3 regions of the Mucilaginibacter sp. P19 genome follow, and region 2 is predicted to be linked to each of the others. Evidence: riboswitches for the same ligand, from Rfam matches in the RefSeq annotation. Region 2 holds a riboswitch; each other region holds the start of a gene.

Region 1 (7,086 bases), 1.5 Mb from region 2:
TTTGTAATATGATTGCGCAGGGATAATAGTGGTATTTGGCGAACCATCGGCCTTAACGCCTTTAAATATCATACCATCATTATAAACGGTTACACCCGCAGGGGCTGCACCGGTAACCTGCACAGCAGCAGCCGAAGTATTGTTGCCCGGGTAATAGTAACTTAAGCCTCCGTTAGCAGCGCCACGGCCAGGTAAGGTAGAAGCCAACACGCCGGTATAAGTACCTGTACGGTTGGTGTTTGAATAAATGGATCCGCCAAAACGTGCATCAACCAAAAAGCTCAGGTTAATCCCTTTGTAGGAGAAGCTGTTATTGATGCTTCCCAACCAATTTGGAGTGAATTTACCTAAATAACGTTTGGTGGTATTAAATACAGGTGTACCATTAGCGTCGATAATAATCTGACCTGAAGCATTACGTGTGTATGCGGTACCATACAAAGCACCATAAGGCTGACCAAGCGATGCTAAAACCTGCACTGTACGATCAGTGCCTAATACCACACTCTGTAAGCGGCCATCGGCATCAAGCGAAGCTACTTTACTACGGTTTAACGAGTAATTTGTAGTTATGTCCCAGGTAAATCCATTTGATTTAATTGGCGTAACACCTAACTGAACCTCGATACCTTTGTTATTAAGACGGCCACCGTTTATTACTTTTTGGCTGAAACCGGTTGATGAACTTACCTGTACGGTTAGGATCTGGTTAATACTGTTGGTGTTATAAGCACTTACATCTAAATGTACGCGATCATGGAAAAAGCCTAATTCAAAACCGGCCTCTGCCGATGTAGTGGTTTCAGGCTTAAGATGATCGTTCAGATCAATATTAGATATACTCTGTTGCGGATTTGAGCCAAAGAGGTTTGAAGATGTATAAACGTTAATTAACTGAAATGGATCTGTCGCCTTACCTACTTTTGACCACCCACCTCTTAATTTAGCATAACTAAGTACATCGCTTTTAATGCCTAATGCTTCAGATAATATTAAACTGCCATTTACGGAGGGATAGAAATATGACAAGGCATCTGCCGGTAAACTTGACGACCAATCATTACGGGTTGTGAAGTTGATGAACGCGTAATTTCTGAAACCAAGCTGTGCCGAACCAAAATAGCTATAGGTTTTAAGTTTCCCATAGTAATTTGTAGAGACCAGTGGATCGCGGGAGTTGCTCAGCGTGTACAAGCCAGCAACTGCAAGTTTCGGAGCCAACTGATCATTATTTTCGGTCGTCCTCACAGCTATGTTACCACCACCAAATACATCAAGCGAAAAATCGTTATTCAGCTTTTTAGTGTATTGCAACCTGGCTTCGGTGTTATTTTCGTTTACGCTGTAAGCATCCTCTTCGTATGAGCCAAACGGTGTTCCATTGGTGCCGTAGGCTACTTTAATCTTACGCCGGTCATTATAATAATCGGTACCGGTACGGAAGTTTGCTGATAGACCGTCAATGATTTTGTAATTCAGCTCGATACTACCTATCAGGTGATTTTTGTGTTGGTCTACTGTGTTTTCATAAGCCAGCCAGTATGGGTTGCTATAGTAACTATTATTCCAGTTAAAGGTATTACCATTGGCATCCTTGTAATTTTTAAGCCTGTTGATATCAACCTGGCGGCCAAACCAGGTAAACTGCAGCATGGTGCTGGTTGCACGTTTTCCATATGCACCAGGCAGGTTATCAGCATCATCTTTACTGTAATCAACAATTGTATTAACGGTCAATTTATTGTTGATACGATAGCTTGAGTTTAAAGCAAAAGAGTTACGGCCTTGTGAGGTATTGGGTACAATACCGGTTTGGTGCAGGTTATTATAGGATAACCTGAAATCGCTTTTATCGCTGCTGCTCGCAATAGCAATGCCATTATTGAGTGTTACACCGGTTTTAAAAAAATCTTTTACGTTGTCGGGGTGTGCCACGAAAGGTACGGCCTGCCCATTTGAATAAAACTGTGGAATCAGTGAACCATCCAAAGCAGGGCCCCAGCTTTCGTCAACACCATCGTTAACGCCGCCGCCTTTACCATCTACATAGCTGAATTTCCCATTTGAGCCTTGACCATATTGATTTTGATATTCGGGCAATACCTGTACGTTTGAAAAGCTGGTATTGGAGTTTATAGTAACACCTAATCCTTTTGCCCCTTTGCCTGTTTTAGTGCGGATGAGGATAACACCCGCGGCTGCACGTGAACCATAAAGCGCAGCTGCATTCGGGCCTTTCAATACACTTACCGATTCAATGTCTTCAGAATTTAAATCAGAAATGGCATTGGAGAAATCTCTTGAACCATTAGTGCCCAAAAACTGGCTATTATCAACAATAACCCCGTCAACTACAAATAAAGGTTGATTTTCCCGTGAGATAGACGTTTCTCCACGGATAATGATACGGGATGAGCCCATATCGCCCTGGCTGTTGGTAACCTGCACACCGGCAATTTTACCTGTGAGCGCGTTAACAAAATTGGTTTCCTTAGCTTCAGAGATATCTTTCGATTTAAGCCCTTGTACTGCATATCCAAGCGATTTTTTATCCTTTGAGATATTGAGGGCCGTTATCACTACCTCATTCAGAGAATTTGGTGCTTCAACCAAAACCACGTTTAAGGTAGTTATTCCTTGCGTAATCGGGATCTCCTGGGTTGTAAAGCCAATGTAGCTAACCCTAAGCACATCATTAACATTGGCGTTGATGATAAACTTACCATCAACATTGGTTTGTGCACCCGTGGTTTTACCTTTAACAGATACGCTAACGCCCGGCAACGGCAACCCATCGGATTTGGCGGTTACCACTCCGCTAATTTTAACGGATTGCCCCGCAACCGTCTGGACGAGAATAAAAGGCAATATAATTGCCAGTAATAGCTTGTAAATTTTTAACATGATAATTAATAATTGAGATTAATTTTTGATGCCTTTACCAGTACAAAAGACATGGCTATCGCCTTAGCGGGCATAATTTGCCCGGCTCATAAGCCTATCGTAACTGTAAAGAATTGATTAGGGGATGGTAATTATTAAGCTAAGACAAGCTGCAGCAAGCCCGCATTTAAACACCATGCATGCTGTAAATGATTAACAGCAACAATGCATGCTTTGCATATTGAGACAGAAGGATTTGCAGATTGACTGGCTTTCCGAAACGAAAGTTTTCTTGTGTAAAAAAGTAGATTCTGTTTTCATAAAACGGGTATTAAATAAGTACTGATAGATTCTTTTTAATTGATAGACGCTGTTTTGTTGTTTACCAAAGCGTCCACAGCTTTTAACATGGATGCAAATTCCTGTTTATCGTACAAGCGGGTGAGGTAAACAATTTTCCCATCCCGATCGATAACCACATTGCGGGTAACACCGCTCTTTTTGCTGGCAAACCGGCCAAAAATCTCAGCACCAGGATCGAGTGCCAACGGATAGCTTATATTCATGACCTGGTGAAAACTTTTTACTTTGTTGAGCGGTTCATCGCGGTCAACGCCTATTAAAACAAGGCCTTTATCTTTATAAGTCTGCCAGATCTCTTTTTCCAAATGCGGCATTTCTTCTCTGCATACGCTGCACCAGCTTGCGGTAAACTGCAGGATAACCACCTTACCACGCAACTTCGTTAAAGAAGTTTTTGTACCATTGGTCAATACGAGCTCAAAATCGGCAGGAGCAAGATCACCGGTTTTTATGATATAACCGCGGTCGTCAGCTGTCGGATCAATTGCCTTGGTGGTCTGCGCAACAGCCGGCAATGTTGTTATGAAAAGCAAACAGGTAAAAAGTAATTGTTTAATGTTCATTGCTATACAGGTTAAACCGTAATATCATCCCGGTGATATTTTCAATATTTTAATTAGCAAGAAAAATGAAGAGGGAAAAGAAGTATACAACACCTTGCACTATACAAGGCCATAGCGTATTACATTATCTTTTCTACCCTATTTTGGGCAGACAGGAATTAGCACCTTTATAACAGTGGGCTTACAGGTTGCTAAGACATCACAGGGCCTTTCCCTCAGTCTTTCTTGATAATTAAAATATTCAAAGAACCGATTTGACGATGCAAATATATATAAATTCTACTAAAACCATAGACTTTATATAATTATTGCAATAAAATGAATTAACACTTTAAAGTTCTGCAGGCTTATTTACAGAATTTGTTTACTGATTGGATTAGCTGAAACTTTTTGAAGATAAATTCCATAACAACAAAAGTCCCTAACGTTCGCTGCCGGGACTTTAACCTAAACTTGTTTTGCAGATTATTAAACTACCTTATAATAAGATAAAACAAGACAATTAGCTTTTTAATTATTTAGCACTTTTATTCGCCTGTTAACTGGCAGTCCCGTTAAAAAGGGCTGCAAAGCTATTTTCGGTTGTTATTTTTTCGATCAAATTTTCCAGTGACCGGTAAATGTTCATGTTTAAAAACGGACCTGCACTGATCCTTTTAACACCGGCATTTTGTAACGCTTTAAAATCCGGAAGTCCGGGCATGCACATTACGCTAACCGGAAGGCGCGATAAGGCTGTTATTTGTTCAATATCTGTTGTTTGGGTGATACAGGGAAAAAACAAACCATGCACACCTGTATCCTGGTAAAGCTTAGTGCGGGTTAAAGCATCTTCCAACGCGTTAGGTAAACCAAGCAGGAAGGAATCGGCTCTCACATTTATAAACACCTGTACACCTACTTTAGCCAACAGTTCGGTGATCTGTTTAAGCTTCATGGCAAACTCATTTGCATCAACGATACTTCGCTTGCCATCCATCACTATCGAATCCTCTATATTAATACCCACAACGCCGATATCATATAGCTTTGTGATATTATCGCAGATTACTTCCGCTGTATCACCATAACCTCCCTCCAGGTCCACAGTTAACATGGCCGATGATGTTGCCGCTATCCTTTTGATTACAAACAGGTAATCATCAAAACTCATTTCTTCGCCATCTGCAAAGCCTAATGAGCTTGCTACAGCGGCACTTGACGTGCCAATTGCCTCAAAGTTTAACTTATCATAAACCTGCGCGCTTTGAGCGTTCCATACATTGCCAATCTGCAAAGGTTCGGTTTTATGATGCAGCGCTAAAAATTCATTGAATCTATTTTTCATGTTTTTGTGTTTATTTTATGCTCAAAATTAGCTTGAGCATTTTTCTAAAAATTGTATAAAACGGAAGAGATTAGTGAAAGGTGAAAGGTGAAAGGTGAAAGGTGAAAGGTGAAAGGTGAAAGGTGAAAGGTGAAAGGTGAAAGGTGAAAGGTGAAACAATAATGGCCGGGTAAACCGGCCATTATTGTTTCTGAATTTAAATCAGGCTACGAGATTAGCTTCGGCTCCGAATGCGTGATCGATGACAATTTTCCAGCTGCCGTCGGATTGTTGTTTCATTAACTCTATCCCTTTTGCGGCAATCTGTGTTTTGCCATTGTCGGTAATGCTCCACTCCGATCGGCCGACCGCTACATCGCCTGATTGCAGACAGTAAACTGTTTTGATTTCCATTACTCCGGGCACAGCGCAGATGCTTTTAACAGCCTCTTCAAACTGGGTCCTGCCTGATACTTCTTTTCCCGGTTCCGGAAAAATAATACCGTTGGCATCATACACATTCATAACTACATTTACATCTTTGGTGTTAAAAGCGGCCGCAAGTACTGCGTGCACTTCCTGTGGTGTTTTTGCTGATTTCATTTTGTTGTTTTTTTTATATCAGCAAAACTATGTAGCTCGAATAGCCCAAAATTGTATAAAACGGAAGAGTATTAACTACCCGCCAGGGCCTGGTTTATAGGCGACGCCTGAGCAGCAAATGAGTTAGGTGTAAAACCTGTAAAAAGCTTGAATTCCTTTATAAAATGTGCCTGGTCAAAATAACCGGCGCTGTAGGCTACATTCGTTAGCTTTTCTTCATTAGCGCTAACCAGGCTAAGGCTATGCTGAAAGCGGTTTATTTTGTAAAATAATTTTGGCGGTAAACCTGTATACTGCGAAAAAAGGGTATTAAGGTGCCGTGAGGAAATGTTATAACGGCTGGAAATGGACAGGATATTATCGCCGCTGTAATTCTTTTTAAGATTACTGACGATATCCCCGATAAATTTGATCTTCGAATGCTTTTTTCGGATGCCGATAAACGGCCCCACAAATAATCTTCAATCATGGACACCTTCGCATTCAGGTTGGCGGTCTCCAATAATTTTAAATAAAGCGTTCTTAATTTAGGTCCGAATACGTGCGTGGCATCAACAATTTCGTTGTTAAATTCCGATACATTTTCATCAAAAAAATAAGCTGCCGAGTGCGGGTAAAAGCGGAAGCCCAGCATGATATTTCGCCCTACCGATTGTATTGCTAAGGGTTTAGTGATCTGCCCCCAGAGCTCTACAGGAGGAGTGGTAAAAAATGTATCGCCTTTCTTTGATCTCCAGTTTCCGGCACCGAGGTTAAAGATCACTTCCATGGTCCCGCTCGGAAACACGATATCATCATAGCTTCTGTCCGAATCTGATTCATACAGATAGAAGCACTTAATGTAAGGCTGTAGCCTTGGCTCCGGAAGCAGCTCTTTGAAAACCATGATTACAAATATAGGATACAACGAAGTTCCCAAATTGTAAAAAACGGAACATATTTTTAGTAGCTTAAAGCGGAAGGCATAAAGCTTAAAGGCAATATCTGTTTAACTAATTTGCATAGATTTTATATAAAACAAAAGCTGCCATGTGAACCTTCAACTCGTTCACATGGCAGCCATATTATCATTCAATAACCCGCGTTTACTTTTTCACATGTACAGGTTTAATGCCTTCATGTGTAGGCGTAACCTGTTTAATCAACCCTTTATCGTCAAATTCCATTTTATCAATACAAACCTCGCGGTTGTAGCCTGCGGCATCGCCCATGGTAATGCCTTTAGGATAATTGAACCGGTGATAAACAATATACCATTCATCTGTACCCGGGATCTGGATAACTGAGTTATGGCCGGTTCCGTAAACGCCTTTAGCAGCATTTTTGGCAATAACCGTATTTTGCTGAGGAATCTCGATTGGCCCCAAT
Region 2 (7,086 bases):
CATATTTGCTAATGGCGAAATGGCTTTTGAGCTGGCTAAACTTATTTCAAACTGGACCAAAGATCTCATCCTGTTCACTAACGGAAAATCAACTTTAAACGAAGGTCAGCAATCCATTATCAGTCATAATAATATACAAATTATTGAGGGGGAAATAGCAGCGTTTGATCATCATGACGGCCAGATAACTACCATCCATTTGCAAAACGGCTCCGAAATAAAACTTAAAGCATTATATGCGAGGCTCCCATTTGTGCAACACAGTGATATTGCATTACAATTAGGCTGCTCATTTACCGATCAGGGCCACATCCAGGTTGATGCACAGCAAAAAACAACGGTACCCGGCGTTTACGCCGCCGGCGACAGCGCTTCGGGCATTCGCTCCATAGCCAATGCGGTTAATAGCGGCACAATGGCAGGTGTTATGGCAAATTTGGAATTGATTAATGAGATTTTCCTGGCGGAAAAGAATTAGGATACGTAGAGCGTAAAAACTACTGTCATTTCGACGAACAAGCGCGGGGATCGCGCTACGCCAGTGAGGAGAAATCTTATACGCAGGCACAGCCATACAAGCATAATGTATAAGATTTCTCTTTCGCCCCGGCGCTCATGCCCCTCACGGACTCACTCGAAATGACATCTTTTGTTTAGCCTCCTTACTGCTCCAAGCCTTTTTTAAAGGTCACATCATCGGTGTTGATCACTTTAAAGTAGGCGTTATCACCCCATTTAAAGCGGGCCGCCTGGGCTTTGAGGATCGTTTTAATAGGCTCCCTTGAGATCTGTACTTCGTGCGAATCCATTTCTTTAATGGTTTGCGAGGCATACAGTATAAATTTATCTACCTCGTCATTACTAACAGCATATTGAGTTAAAAACTCAGCTTCAGTCGGATATTTTTTAAGTAATTGCTGCTGGCGGTCAACAACGTAAGCGGTAAATAATTGCTGCTGGCTCAGGTCCTGGATAAGAGGGGTGAATTTGCTGGTATCCGCCGGTACAAAAACATCGGGCATAATGCCTCCGCCGCTAAAAACTTTACGCCCGCTTGAAGTATGGAATGATGGGGTACCTTTAAAAACACTATCATTAAGGTTGCTTTGTTCTGAAAAAGTTCGCCTTTTTGCATACGCTGGGCAAGTTCATTGCGATAACTGTCAACCCCGTTTTTGTATGATTTCTGGATAGAGCGGCCCGAAGGGGTATAGTACCTGGCCACTGTTAAATTCACTGCTGAACCATCGTCAAAAGCAAACTGCTGCTGTACCAAACCTTTACCAAATGATCGTCGACCAACAATAGTAGCCCTGTCAAGGTCCTGCAGGGCCCCTGCTAAAATCTCACTGGCCGAGGCCGAATATTCATCAATAAGCACGGTAAGTTTCCCTTTCTGAAACATGCCCGAATCGGTGGCAAAGTAATCAGTGCGGGGCTCGTGGATACCTTTAGTATAAACTATCAGCTTTCCATCGGCTAAAAACTCATCGGCTAATGATGTAGCAGCGTTAAGGTAGCCACCGCCATTGCCTCTCAGGTCGAGTAGCAATTTATTCATACCGTCAACTTTTAGCGCCGTTAACGCCTTTCTGAAATCGAGGTCGGTAGTGGCCGAAAACTTACTGATCTTGATATAGCCGGTGTTAGCATCGGCCATATAGACGGCATCAACGCTGCTTAGGTCAACATGTCCCCGTTTAACCATAAGTATTTTTAAATCTTTGCTCAGCGGAGGCACAACACTCAGTTTTATTTCTGCATCCTTTTCACCCCTGAAAACACCATTTATCCGGGAGGCTGTTAGCTTGCTCCCCGAAAATTTTTTATCGTCAACATTGATCACCTTACTGCCCACCAGTAAGCCTGCTTTTTCGGCCGGACCGCCGGCATAAACCTGCGTAATGATCAGCGTATCACGCAGTAACTGGTATTCGATACCAATACCGTTAAAACCACCGTCTAACCGTTCATTAATGGATTGCGCCTGCTGCTGCGGTAAATAAAGCGAATGCGGATCAAGGTTTTGAAGCAGGTTATTTACCGATACACCTTCAATACTATCGATATTAACGCTGTCAACATAGTTGCGGTCAACCAGTTGCAGCACCTTTGCTATTTTACTATTACTCACAAAGGAGAAGCCAAGGTTACGCGCGGCAAAATCCTTGTTAAGCACCTGGCCTATCATCACCCCTACCAGCAGCAGGATTATTGTCCGGAAAATTACACCCGCGGTCCTCTTCATAACTTATTACACACAAAGTTAACAATTGCAGGGTCAATAATTTTTACCCGCACCCTTGCATTTGATGATTTTTACCGAATTTTGTTATAAATTATTTGAAAATAAGCAATGGAAACCACTACCGAAAGGGAATCGCACTACAAAAACCTCGAAAAACAGACCGTAAGGGAAATTTTAGAAAACATTAATAACGAGGATAAAACGGTTCCGCTGGCAGTGGAAAAGGCATTGCCACAGATAGAAGCCCTGGCAACTATCACCGCAGAAAGGATGAAAAACGGCGGACGTTTATTTTACATAGGCGCCGGCACCAGTGGCCGTTTAGGCGTGGTTGATGCATCAGAATGCCCGCCGACATTCGGCGTTCCGTTTGATATGGTGGTGGGCTTGATAGCAGGCGGCGATGGCGCGATCCGCAAAGCTGTTGAATTTGCTGAAGACGATGCTATACAGGCCTGGAAAGATCTGGAAGCTTTCGACATTAATGATAAAGACGTAGTTGTTGGCATAGCCGCTTCGGGCACTACACCGTATGTGATCGGCGGCTTAAAAACGGCTAATGAGCATAATTTAGTTACCGGCTGTATTGTTTGTAACAGCGGCAGCCCGGTAGCGGCTGTGGCGCAGTACCCGGTTGAAGTAGTAACAGGCCCTGAGTTTTTAACCGGGTCGACCCGCATGAAGGCCGGTACCGCACAAAAATTAGTTTTAAATATGCTGAGCACAAGTGTCATGATCCAGCTTGGCCGTGTAAAAGGGAACAGAATGGTTGACATGCAGTTAAGCAACCACAAATTGGTGAACAGGGGCACCCGCATGGTAATGGACGAAACCGGGCTGAACGAAGAGGAAGCAGCCGGGTTACTGAAACAATACGGCAGCGTACGAAGCGCTGTTGATCATTATTTAAAAAAATAAACTGAATTTGAAGATGTGTTGATTTGGAAATTTGAAGATGCTTGTATTCGATAAATTCTCAAATTCAAAAAATTCGGGTTCAGACAATTTGAAATCAAAAACATGCACGATATTGAACCATATTACCGCTGGAGAGACGATTACGTGGCATCGGAAGATGAGTTTTCGCCTTTTTATGCGACAGAATACAGCGAATTTGAATTTGACAAGCAGGTATACAATTACCTGCTGCACCCGCAATGGGACTCATTCGGCTCCAATACCCTTTATTTAAAAGTGCTTTTTGCCGATTATGATAAAGGCTACACAATTATTGAGCTGATAGGTGAATGGAATGATGCCATCAATAACGACATTATGATGCTGAAGCGTGAGCTGCTCGACCTGATGATAGATAATGGCATCACTCATTTTATCCTGATCGGCGAAAACGTACTCAACTTTCATTCAAGCGATGATTGCTATTACGAAGAGTGGTTCCAGGATGTAGAGGACGGCTGGATAGCAGGCATCAACTTCCGCGAACACGTGATAGACGAATTTAAACACAGCAATATCGACTATTACATCAATTTTGGCGGCGAACTCGATAGCATTGGCTGGCGTACCCTGAAACCCATACAGGTTTTCAAAAAAGTGGAGGAGCAGTTGATGAGGAGATTGAATTGAGAATCAAGATTCAAGAAGTCAAGAGCCAGGAAAGCGCCAACAGGTAGCCAGACTTCTTCTTGCCTCTTGACTCTAATAGTCTTGCACCTTTCTTCATGCTGCATTCACCTTTTATTTATATATTCGTACTATAATTTTTAACACAAAATGGAATTTAAAGATCCCGAATACGTTTATAAAAACGTAATACAATTAAATGAACAGGATGCATCCCGCAAATTCATAGCTAATGTATTTATGTGGATGTTTGTCGCACTGGGCCTTTCGGCTTTATGCGCGTTCATATTTTCAGGCAACCAGGCATTATATGAAATGCTTAGGGACCCGGCAACAGGTGGCAATACTGGCTTAGGTACTATTGTAATGTTTGCACCGCTCGCTTTCGTACTAATTATATCATTTGGCTTTAACCGTTTATCATACGGTGTTGCAGCATTGCTATTCATTGCATTTTCTGCAGTTATGGGCATTAGCTTAAGCTATATACTAAGAGTATTTACAGAAAGTTCGGTACTTGGCGTATTTATTACAACCTCAGTTGTTTTCGGTATAATGGCTGTAGCCGGGTATACCACCAACACAGATCTGACCAAATTTGGATCGATTATGATGATGGGGCTCATTGGTATTATTGTGGCATCATTATTTAATATGTTTATGCATAGCTCCCAGTTAGAATACATCATTAGCTATGTTGGCATCGCCGTATTTGTTGGACTAACAGCTTACGACGTTCAAAAACTAAAACGCATAGGAGCCGGTCTTGAATATGGCACGTCATCAACAAGCAAAATGGCCCTTTTAGGCGGTTTAACTTTGTATCTTGATTTTATCAACCTTTTCCTGATGATCCTCCGTTTATTCGGCAGAAGAAGATAATCTCATTAAGAAATTCAATCATAAAGCTGCCTCCGCAAAAGGCGGCTTTTTTGTTTAACAATGTGGCTTAGCTATGATATTTAGCGTACGTTATACACTTGCAAATGATAACTTTATTGCGCAACTTTGCAGTGCTTATGGAGAAAGACGGAGGGATTAGACCCTGCGATGTCTTAGCAACCTGTGCTTCACAAGGTGCTACATTCTACCAGGCGGCAATTACGCGCCCGGACAGATAAGCGAAAGTCATAACAACACCCGACTTTTCGAGATAAGCTGTATTTAGATTTGAGATATTAGACGTGAGATTTGAGATAGCATCTGCTTTTTCCAATTGCCTGTTTAGTGTCTTTTTATCAGATATATGGGATTAAAGATTTAAGGATCTGGCAAAGACTTTTTGCCAAGGTCTCACATCTTATATCTCATATCTCACATCTCAAAAAATGGACATTAGAAAAGAATTACAGAAACGCATCCTGGTGATTGACGGAGCAATGGGTACCATGATTCAAAGGTACCAGCTCACGGAGAAGGATTTTCGTGGCGAGCGTTTTCGCGATCATCATAGCGACCTGCAGGGCAATAACGACCTGCTCAATATCACGCGCCCTGATATTATCAAAGCCATCCATGCCGAATACCTGGATGCCGGTGCGGATATCATTGAAACTAACACTTTCAGCACACAGGTAATTTCCCTTGCCGATTATCACCTGGAAGAACTGGCTTATGAACTAAGCTACGAGGGTGCACGCATTGCCCGCGAAGTAGCCGACGAGATATACCCGGCGCACCCCCGAAAAGCCGCGCTTTGTTGCCGGTGCCATCGGGCCAACCAACCGTACTGCTTCCTTATCGCCAGACGTTAACGACCCCGGATATCGCGCCGTTACCTTTGATGATCTGGCCGAGGCCTACTATGACCAGGTACGCGGTTTGGTTGACGGTGGTTCGCACCTGTTATTGGTTGAAACCATATTTGATACCCTGAATGCAAAAGCAGCCCTGTTTGCCATAAAACGTTATGAGCAGGAGTGTAAAGCTGCAGGCAAGGATTTTCCTGCTTTCAGGAATTCGGGCGGGATCATGATCTCAGGAACCATTACCGATGCTTCAGGCCGTACCCTTTCAGGGCAAACTGTCGAAGCTTTCTGGAACTCGATAAGCCATGCCAACCTGCTATCAGTAGGCCTAAACTGCGCTTTGGGTGCGCGGGAAATGCGTCCGCACCTTGCCGAGCTTTCTGAAAAGGCAGGTGTATTTATTTCGGCCTATCCAAACGCCGGCTTACCCAACGAGTTTGGTCAATACGATGAAACTCCGCATGAAACCGCTCATCAGGTTGACGATTTTATCAAAGCCGGCCTGGTTAATATAGTTGGTGGGTGCTGCGGTACCACGCCCGAGCATATTAAATGTATTGCCGATAAGGCTGCCAAATATCCGCCCCGCCCCATTCCGGAAATTGAGCCGGACATGCGCCTGAGCGGTTTGGAATCCGTTACCATAAAACCCGAAAGCATTTTTGTTAATGTGGGTGAGCGTACCAATATCACCGGTTCACCAAAGTTTTCCAAATTGATCCTCGCCGAAGATTATGAGGCAGCTCTAAGTGTTGCTCTGCAACAGGTAGAAGGCGGCGCGCAGGTCATCGATATTAACATGGATGAGGGCATGATTGATTCGGAGGCTGTGATGGTAAAATTCCTGAACCTGGTTGCTTCTGAACCGGATATTGCCAAACTGCCTATTATGATCGACTCATCCAAATGGACGGTGATTGAGGCTGGTTTAAAATGCGTACAGGGAAAAGGTATCGTGAACTCTATCTCCCTTAAAGAGGGCGAAGAAAAATTTAAGGAACAGGCCCGGAAAATCTTAAGCTATGGCGCTGCTACCGTTGTAATGGCCTTTGACGAAACCGGTCAGGCCGATTCACTGGAGCGCCGGATCGAGATCTGTAAACGGTCATACGATATACTGGTGAACGAAGTAGGATTCCCCCGCAGGATATTATTTTCGACCCAAACATCTTAACAGTTGCTACCGGCCTGGAAGAACATAATAATTACGCGGTTGATTTTATTGAAGCTACCCGCTGGATCAAGCAAAACCTGCCGCACGCTAAAGTGAGCGGCGGTGTGAGTAATATTTCATTCTCGTTCAGGGGTAATAATACCGTGCGCGAGGCTATGCACTCGGCTTTCCTGTACCATGCTATTAAAGCGGGTATGGATATGGGTATTGTAAATGCCGGGATGCTGGAGGTTTACGAGGAAATTCCGAAAAACCTTTTGGAGCTTGTAGAAGATGTACTCCTTAACCGCCGCCCGGATGCTACCGAGCGCCTGGTTGAGTTTGCCGACACC
Region 3 (7,086 bases), 3.0 Mb from region 2:
CGGGTACAGTTGATAAAGACAGCGTTATTAAAATAGATATGTTTGATAACCAGTTCGTGTTCCTGAACTCGGCTAAAGAAGCTACGGAACCAGCTAAATAAGCTGTAGAAAAATAATTAAATGTAAAAAGGCTTCCCAATTTGAGAAGCCTTTTTTATTAACAACCGAGAATCTATTAAAAAACTTCAGCTGTTTGTTTAGTTACCGATGCTAAGCTGACCCCCGTAAGCTGATCGGCAAAGGCTACGAAAGCCTTACTCTCAAATATACGATGTTGATTAGCGATCAGATTTTGCAAATTGATTTTTCCTATCACAAATTTATAACTACCTGAATAGTAGCGCTCATTGATGTGCTCAAAATTCAGCGCTTCAACCAGTTCCTCGTCATCATAACGCAGGTAAATGGTTAATTCAATGTTATTGGTAAAATTAAGGTCTGTTTTTTCTTTAGCTTTTTTGTATTCATACTGGTAGTTATAGCGCAACGCGGCAATATCCGACAGTACAGCCGAACCGGTAGGGTGACCGCCCGCGCCTTTTCCGAAAAAGAATTGCTGATCGGCAAAGGCGGCTTGTACGGTTACGCCGTTATATTCATACTCAACGTTGTATAAAAACTCTTTGTCGTTTACAAACTTAGGTAATACAAACAGGGCAACGTTGCGGTCGTCAAGTTCTTTGGCTACCGGCACCAGTTTAATTTTGAGGTTCTTTTCGCGGGCATATTGCAAATCGGCAGCTGCAAGGTTCTGAATACCCAGGTTAAATACCTCATCGGGCTGTACAACTACACCATAAGCATGCGCTGCGGCAATAACCAGCTTGTATTTGGCGTCAAAACCACCAACATCACTGGTTGGGTCGGTTTCGGCAAAACCCAGGTCCTGGGCTTGTTTCAATGCGCTATCATAATCGAGCCCTTCAATAAAGCCTTTTGAAAGGATATAGTTTGATGAACCATTGAAAATACCGCTGATGGAATGCAGTAGTTCATTATCATAATACTCTTCCAAATTGCGGATAATAGGGATACTACCGCAAACAGCGCCTTCATATAATAATGATGTGCCGTATTGATGCTGGATTTCGATTAGTTCGTCCAGATGCAGGGCGATCATTTTTTTACTGGCAGATACTACGTTTTTTCCAGATTTTAAAGCCCTTGAAACAATTTCAAAAGCAGCTTCGGTATCATTGATCAGTTCAACAATGGTATTGATCTCCGGGTTATTAAGCAGTTCTTCTTTGTCGGTAGTAAATAAATGTGCCGGTAAAGAACGTTTTTTATTAGGGTCTTTAATAGCAAATTTTACTATCTCGATATTTAAATGCTTTGTTTTGATGATATCATATAACCCCTGGCCAACAACTCCAAATCCGAAGAGGCCGATATTTAACTTTTTACTCATTACGCTGTACGTTGCAGTTCTATAATTTTTCCTTTCACATCGGTTTTAAAAAATGATGTGAATATTTTTGTTAATGCTTCTGTTTCAATTAAAAACCCATCGTGCCCATAAAACGAATCCAGCTCGGAAAAGGCAGCTTTTGGGATATGCCTGAACAGGTATTGCTGTTCTTCAACAGGGAACAAAACATCCGACGAGATGCCAATAACTAATGTTTTTGCCTTGATGAGACTTAACGCTTTATCTACACCGTGACGGCCCCGGCCCACATTGTGTGAGTCCATCACTTTGGTCAGGTACCAATAACTATAGGCGTTAAAGCGGTTCACCAGCTTTTGCCCCTGGTAATTTTGGTACGATGAAGAACGGAAATTGTCCTGCACATCGTCGGCTTCTTCCTGTTGGGTAATGCCGTAAGTTTTATAAGTACGATAACTTAAAAGCGCGATACTGCGCGCAGCTTTTAAGCCTTTCTGACCGCCTTCGGGCGTATTGCTGTAAAAGGTGCGGTCGGTTGTGATAGCTAAACGCTGCGACTCGTTAAAGGCGATGCCCCATGGCGAGTGCTTGGCGTTGGTAGCTATCAGGATCAGATTTTTGATCCGCTCTGGCTCAATAATAGCCCATTCCATAGCCTGTTGGCCACCTAACGAACCTCCAATTAATACACTGATATTATTGATGTTTAAATGCTGGGCAAGCAACTGGTGCGCTTTAACCATATCCCTTGTAGTAAACTGGGGATATGAAAGATAATATGGCTGGCCGGTAACCGGGTTAATGCTCAACGGACTTGTAGTGCCGTAAGGAGAACCCAAAATATTGGCGCAAACTATAAAATGCTCTTCCGGGTTAAAAAAATAACCCTCGCCAATAAGCCCTTTCCACCAGTCAAATACATCGCTGTTGGCAGTAAGCGCATGGCAAACCCAAACAACATTATTTTTCTCCTTATTTAACCGGCCATAAGTGTGAAAACCTATTTCTAAACCTTCAATTGTACGGCCCGATTCAAATTCAAAAGTATTAGTGTATTTAAATATCTCTGCGTTCATTCTGTTGTTTTGTTATTTCAGGTGCAACCGGTATTTCCGGCTGCAACCTGCAATAACGTTTACTATATCACTTAAAAAAACTATACATTATTAAACTAACTCACCCTCACCTTGCTTGATTTTTGCAAAAGCCTGCTCAAAATCAGCTTTGATATCGTCAATATGCTCAATACCAACAGCCACTCGCAATGAAGCTGGCGTAACACCGGCCGATAATTGCTCTTCATCAGATAATTGCTGATGTGTTGTTGCTGATGGTTGTATGATGAGCGTTTTTGCATCGCCCACATTGGCTAAATGACTAACCAGTTTCAGGTTGTTGATCAATCTGCTAGCCTGCTCTTTACTCCCCTTAATCTCGAATGACAATACGCCACCGAAACCATTCTTTAAATATTTTTTAGCCAGCTCATGATATGGCGATGATTCCAGTCCCGGGTAATTTACACTTGCCACCTGTGGGTGCTGCTCCAGCCATTTGGCCAGTTGCAGGGCATTATCAACGTGACGTTGCACACGCAGAGAAAGTGTTTCAAGTCCCTGGATATTCAACCATGAATTGAACGGAGCTTGCGACGGGCCGAAATCCCTTAATCCCTCAACACGGGCGCGGATAATAAACTGGATATTGCCAAACGGGCCTCCAATGCCAAATACATCGTTAAATATCAACCCGTGGTACCCCTCAGATGGTTCAGTGAATTGCGGAAACTTACCGTTACCCCAATTGTAATTGCCTGCATCAATAATGACGCCGCCAATACTGGTACCATGTCCGCCAATCCATTTGGTTGTTGACTCAACAACCACATCAGCGCCATGTTCAATAGGGCGGAAGAGGTAACCACCGGCACCGAAAGTATTATCAACAATTAATGGCAGGTCATGTCTTTTGGCAACTTCGCTCACCTTTTCAAAATCGGCAATGGTAAAGCCCGGGTTACCAATGGTTTCCAGGAAAATGGCCTTTGTTTTATCATCAATAAGCGCCTCGATACTGGCCGCAGTATCATCTTTGGCAAAGCGTACTTCGATACCCAGGCGTTTGAAAGCTACTTTAAACTGATTGTAAGTACCGCCATATAGGAAAGGTGAAGTAACAAAGTTATCGCCAACCTGTAAAATATTATTAAGGGCAAGGAATTGGGATGCCTGGCCAGAGGCTGTTGCCAGCGCAGCTACACCGCCCTCTAACGCCGCGATGCGTTTTTCAAACACATCGGTAGTAGGGTTCATAATGCGGGTATAGATATTACCAAACTCCTTTAATGCAAATAAATTTGCGCCATGTTCGGCGCTGTTGAATACGTATGAAGTAGTTTGATAAATGGGCACAGCGCGTGAACCTGTTGTTGGATCAACTTCCTGGCCGGCATGCAATTGTAAGGTTTCGAATTTTAAGGCAGACATAGTTGTAATTTTTTAATGTGTTTAATTTAGATTTTGAATGTTTAGATGAATTTGGAAAGCCGGTTTAAAAACAACCGGTTTAAAAACACGCTTTTTTCAGAGAATGAAAAACAGGAGCTTGCTAAGCATCAACAGCAGCAACACATACAAATACAGCCAATAGGGGAGCTAATACGTTGTATGTTACCGTTTGCGGTGTAAAAAGTGTTGCGTTGCGTAAATTTAATTAAACTTTTCATGGTTATAAATTTATATTCCCCGGTGTTATTTGCCGGGACAGGAATTGGCACCTTCTTCAACATTGAAGGGTTGCCAGCGGGTCATTGAGCCTGATCTCTCGCCGCTTCTTTATAAATCAACACCCGAACTATGTGCGGAGGATTGATCGACGTTGGTATCACTACCAAATAATGTTGCGAATATAAGGGATTGTGAGGTAATATACCAAATTTTATTTCTTTTTAAGGTTAAACGTAAAAGGCCAAAGGCAAAAGGTTCATTCGAGAACAATTTTAAGCTTAGACAAATGCAGCTACCTTTCGCCTTTAACCTTTATCCTTTTACCTTATTTACCTTAAAAGGCCTAAGCAAGGGCCTGCTCCATATCAGCTATTAAATCATCGATATGCTCCAATCCAACGGAAACCCTTAGCAGGTTTCGTGGTGTTTTGGTATCCGGCCCTTCAACAGTAGCGCGGTGTTCTATTAGGCTTTCAACACCACCAAGGCTGGTAGCTTTGATGAACAATTTAAGCTTATTAATAATGTTATGCGTGTCATTCTCATCGCCTTTAATAGTAAAGGATAACATACCGCCAAAAGCCAGCATCTGATCTTTAGCTATATCATGCTGTGGATGCGATGGTAAACCGGGATACATTACCTGTTCAACATGAGGGTGCTGTTCAAGATATTCGGCAAGTAATTGAGCGTTTTGTACATGGCCCTTTACGCGATATGGCAGGGTTTTGATGCTGCGTACCAGGTAATAACAATCCATAGGCGAGGGGATAGCGCCGCCCATTTCCTGCACCTGGCGAATTTTTATCCACCAATCGTTGTTCTCTGCAGTAATCAAAACGCCGCCCATCAGGTCGCTGTGTCCGCCAAAATATTTAGTGGCTGAGTGCATAACCATATCCGCGCCCAGCTCAATTGGTCGCTGGCACATAGGGGTGGCAAATGTATTATCGCACAAAACTTTAATGCCTTTTGCTTTGGCAATAGCAACCACCCTTTTAATATCGGTTATTTTAAGCAGGGGGTTCGATGGTGTTTCTATCCAGATCAAACCTGTTTCGGGCTTGATGTGCTGTTGTAAAACCCCGGTATCGTTTACATCAATAAAATCGAAGGTAAGGATGCCGGCAAAAAGGGTTTTAAGCTGATTACGTAAGCCATGATACATATCATCAGGAGCGATAATGTGCGTGCCAGGCTCCAATGATTGAAATACCGACATCCCGGCCGCATTACCTGATGAAAAGGAAGCTGCTTCAACACCTCCCTCTAACTTGGCCAGCACATGCTCCAATGCGTGACGATTGGGGTTCGATGAGCGACTGTAAATATAACCTGCCGGAAAACCGCCATCCTCACCGCGCTCAAACGTGGTTGACATAATAATGGGTTGTATAACGGCCCTTGTTGCTTCATCAACATGGTTACCGGCGTGTATGGCTATAGTTTCAATTTTCATGGCATAATGTGTTATCGCCCAAAATAAACAAGAATATTTGTTATTAGCTGTAGCGTTTTTATATTTTTTGCCGAATAGGTTTAAAAGCCAAACCGCATGAAAAAGTGCCTTATCTTCCTGTTTGTTATTATTGGGCTATCTGCCTGTAAAAAAGATGCTAATGATACCGCTTATGACAAAAGCTATAAAGCATGGCAAAACTTTAAGGCCGAAAGCAAAAATTCATACACTTATACTGTTAACGCCGGTTCAGTTTTCGGTTATGGTTCTGAAACGGAGATTACTGTTCAAAATGGGGTTGTTACAGCGAGGGATTTTTTATCGTATGTTTTGGAATATAAAACTGCAAATATACCCCCTGTTAAAACTATCAGGGAACAATGGCATGAGGATAAAACTTCGTTAAAACAGCACAGTTCAGGTGCTGCATCAATAACCCTCGACCAAGTTTACCAGAAAGCAAAGAACGAATGGCTATCTGCAGATAAGAAAAAGAATACCATTTATTTTGAAACCAATAATAATGGCATGATATCAGGAGCCAGTTATGTACCTAATGGTTGCCAGGATGATTGCGCGATAGGCATCTCCATAAGCGAGATCAAGGCTCTGTAACTTTAATGTAATTTACCGTGAAATTTGGCCGATATGTGTCATAACGCATATTACTTTTGTGCTTTTTAGTACCTTTGACCAAATTTTTAATTGATGCATAATTCAGATAATTTACAGTTTTTACTTAACGATCCGAATTTATCTGCTGATTTAAAGCATATTGCTCAAAAAGTTCTTGACAAACAACGCATCACTTTTGATGAAGGCGTTTTGCTTTATGAGCAGGGCGAACTTGGCTATCTTGGCACTTTGGCTAATTACATCCGCGAGGAACGCCACGGCGATAAAACTTATTTCAACCGTAATTTTCATATTGAGCCCACCAACCTTTGCGTTTACGACTGCAAATTTTGTTCATACTCGCGACTGCTGAAACAAAAGGCGGAAGGGTGGGAGTACACCATGGATGAAATGTTCAACATGGTTACCAAATATGATGGCGAACCGGTTACCGAGGTTCACATTGTAGGTGGTGTGCTGCCGCAATATGATGTGCCTTTTTACCAGGAACTTTTCGCCCGCATCCGCGCGCATCGCCCGGAATTGCATATTAAGGCATTAACCCCGGTTGAATATCACTACATCTTTAAAAAAGCCAAAATTGATTACGCCACAGGCATGCGCCTGATGCAGGAAGCAGGCCTGGATTCAATCCCCGGCGGTGGCGCTGAAATTTTTGATCCCGAAATAAGGGACCAGATCTCGAAAGATAAATGTACTGCCGATCAGTGGTTGGCTATTCATGAAGAATGGCACAAGCTTGGCGGCCGTTCAAACGCTACCATGCTTTACGGGCATATTGAAGCATATAAACACCGTGTCGACCACATGGAGCGTTTACGCCAGTTGCAGGACAAAACAGGCGGTTTCCAGACATTCATTCCGCTTAAGTTCCG

The links. Region 2 has a riboswitch for S-adenosylmethionine ahead of metH (methionine synthase). Riboswitches for the same ligand answer to the same signal wherever they lie in the genome.
Region 1: another riboswitch for S-adenosylmethionine. It lies ahead of ACQ86K_RS06375 (TlpA disulfide reductase family protein); the one in region 2 lies ahead of metH (methionine synthase).
Region 3: another riboswitch for S-adenosylmethionine. It lies ahead of ACQ86K_RS13985 (O-acetylhomoserine aminocarboxypropyltransferase/cysteine synthase family protein); the one in region 2 lies ahead of metH (methionine synthase).

The regions. Positions count from the first base shown of each region.
Region 1 is NZ_CP192586.1:1,342,715-1,349,800, reverse strand. Features, by position in the region: gene ACQ86K_RS06380 (SusC/RagA family TonB-linked outer membrane protein) at 1-2,904, opposite strand, end outside; gene ACQ86K_RS06375 (TlpA disulfide reductase family protein) at 3,240-3,809, opposite strand; SAM riboswitch class I at 3,931-4,044, opposite strand; gene ACQ86K_RS06370 (isocitrate lyase/PEP mutase family protein) at 4,348-5,136, opposite strand; gene ACQ86K_RS06365 (YybH family protein) at 5,338-5,718, opposite strand; gene ACQ86K_RS06360 (helix-turn-helix domain-containing protein) at 5,790-6,047, opposite strand; gene ACQ86K_RS06355 (DUF6597 domain-containing transcriptional factor) at 5,975-6,604, opposite strand; gene ACQ86K_RS06350 (family 43 glycosylhydrolase) at 6,804-7,086, opposite strand, start outside.
Region 2 is NZ_CP192586.1:6,598,343-6,605,428, reverse strand. Features, by position in the region: gene ACQ86K_RS32560 (NAD(P)/FAD-dependent oxidoreductase) at 1-478, shown strand, start outside; gene ACQ86K_RS32555 (hypothetical protein) at 663-1,022, opposite strand; gene ACQ86K_RS32550 (S41 family peptidase) at 962-2,248, opposite strand; gene murQ (N-acetylmuramic acid 6-phosphate etherase) at 2,357-3,166, shown strand; gene ACQ86K_RS32540 (hypothetical protein) at 3,269-3,835, shown strand; gene ACQ86K_RS32535 (Bax inhibitor-1/YccA family protein) at 3,983-4,714, shown strand; SAM riboswitch class I at 4,847-4,956, shown strand; partial or broken gene metH (methionine synthase) at 5,161-7,086, shown strand, end outside.
Region 3 is NZ_CP192586.1:2,884,651-2,891,736, reverse strand. Features, by position in the region: partial or broken gene clpB (ATP-dependent chaperone ClpB) at 1-101, shown strand, start outside; gene ACQ86K_RS13995 (homoserine dehydrogenase) at 176-1,411, opposite strand; gene ACQ86K_RS13990 (homoserine O-acetyltransferase family protein) at 1,411-2,466, opposite strand; gene ACQ86K_RS13985 (O-acetylhomoserine aminocarboxypropyltransferase/cysteine synthase family protein) at 2,557-3,876, opposite strand; SAM riboswitch class I at 4,123-4,233, opposite strand; gene ACQ86K_RS13980 (trans-sulfuration enzyme family protein) at 4,460-5,575, opposite strand; gene ACQ86K_RS13975 (hypothetical protein) at 5,672-6,190, shown strand; gene mqnE (aminofutalosine synthase MqnE) at 6,284-7,086, shown strand, end outside.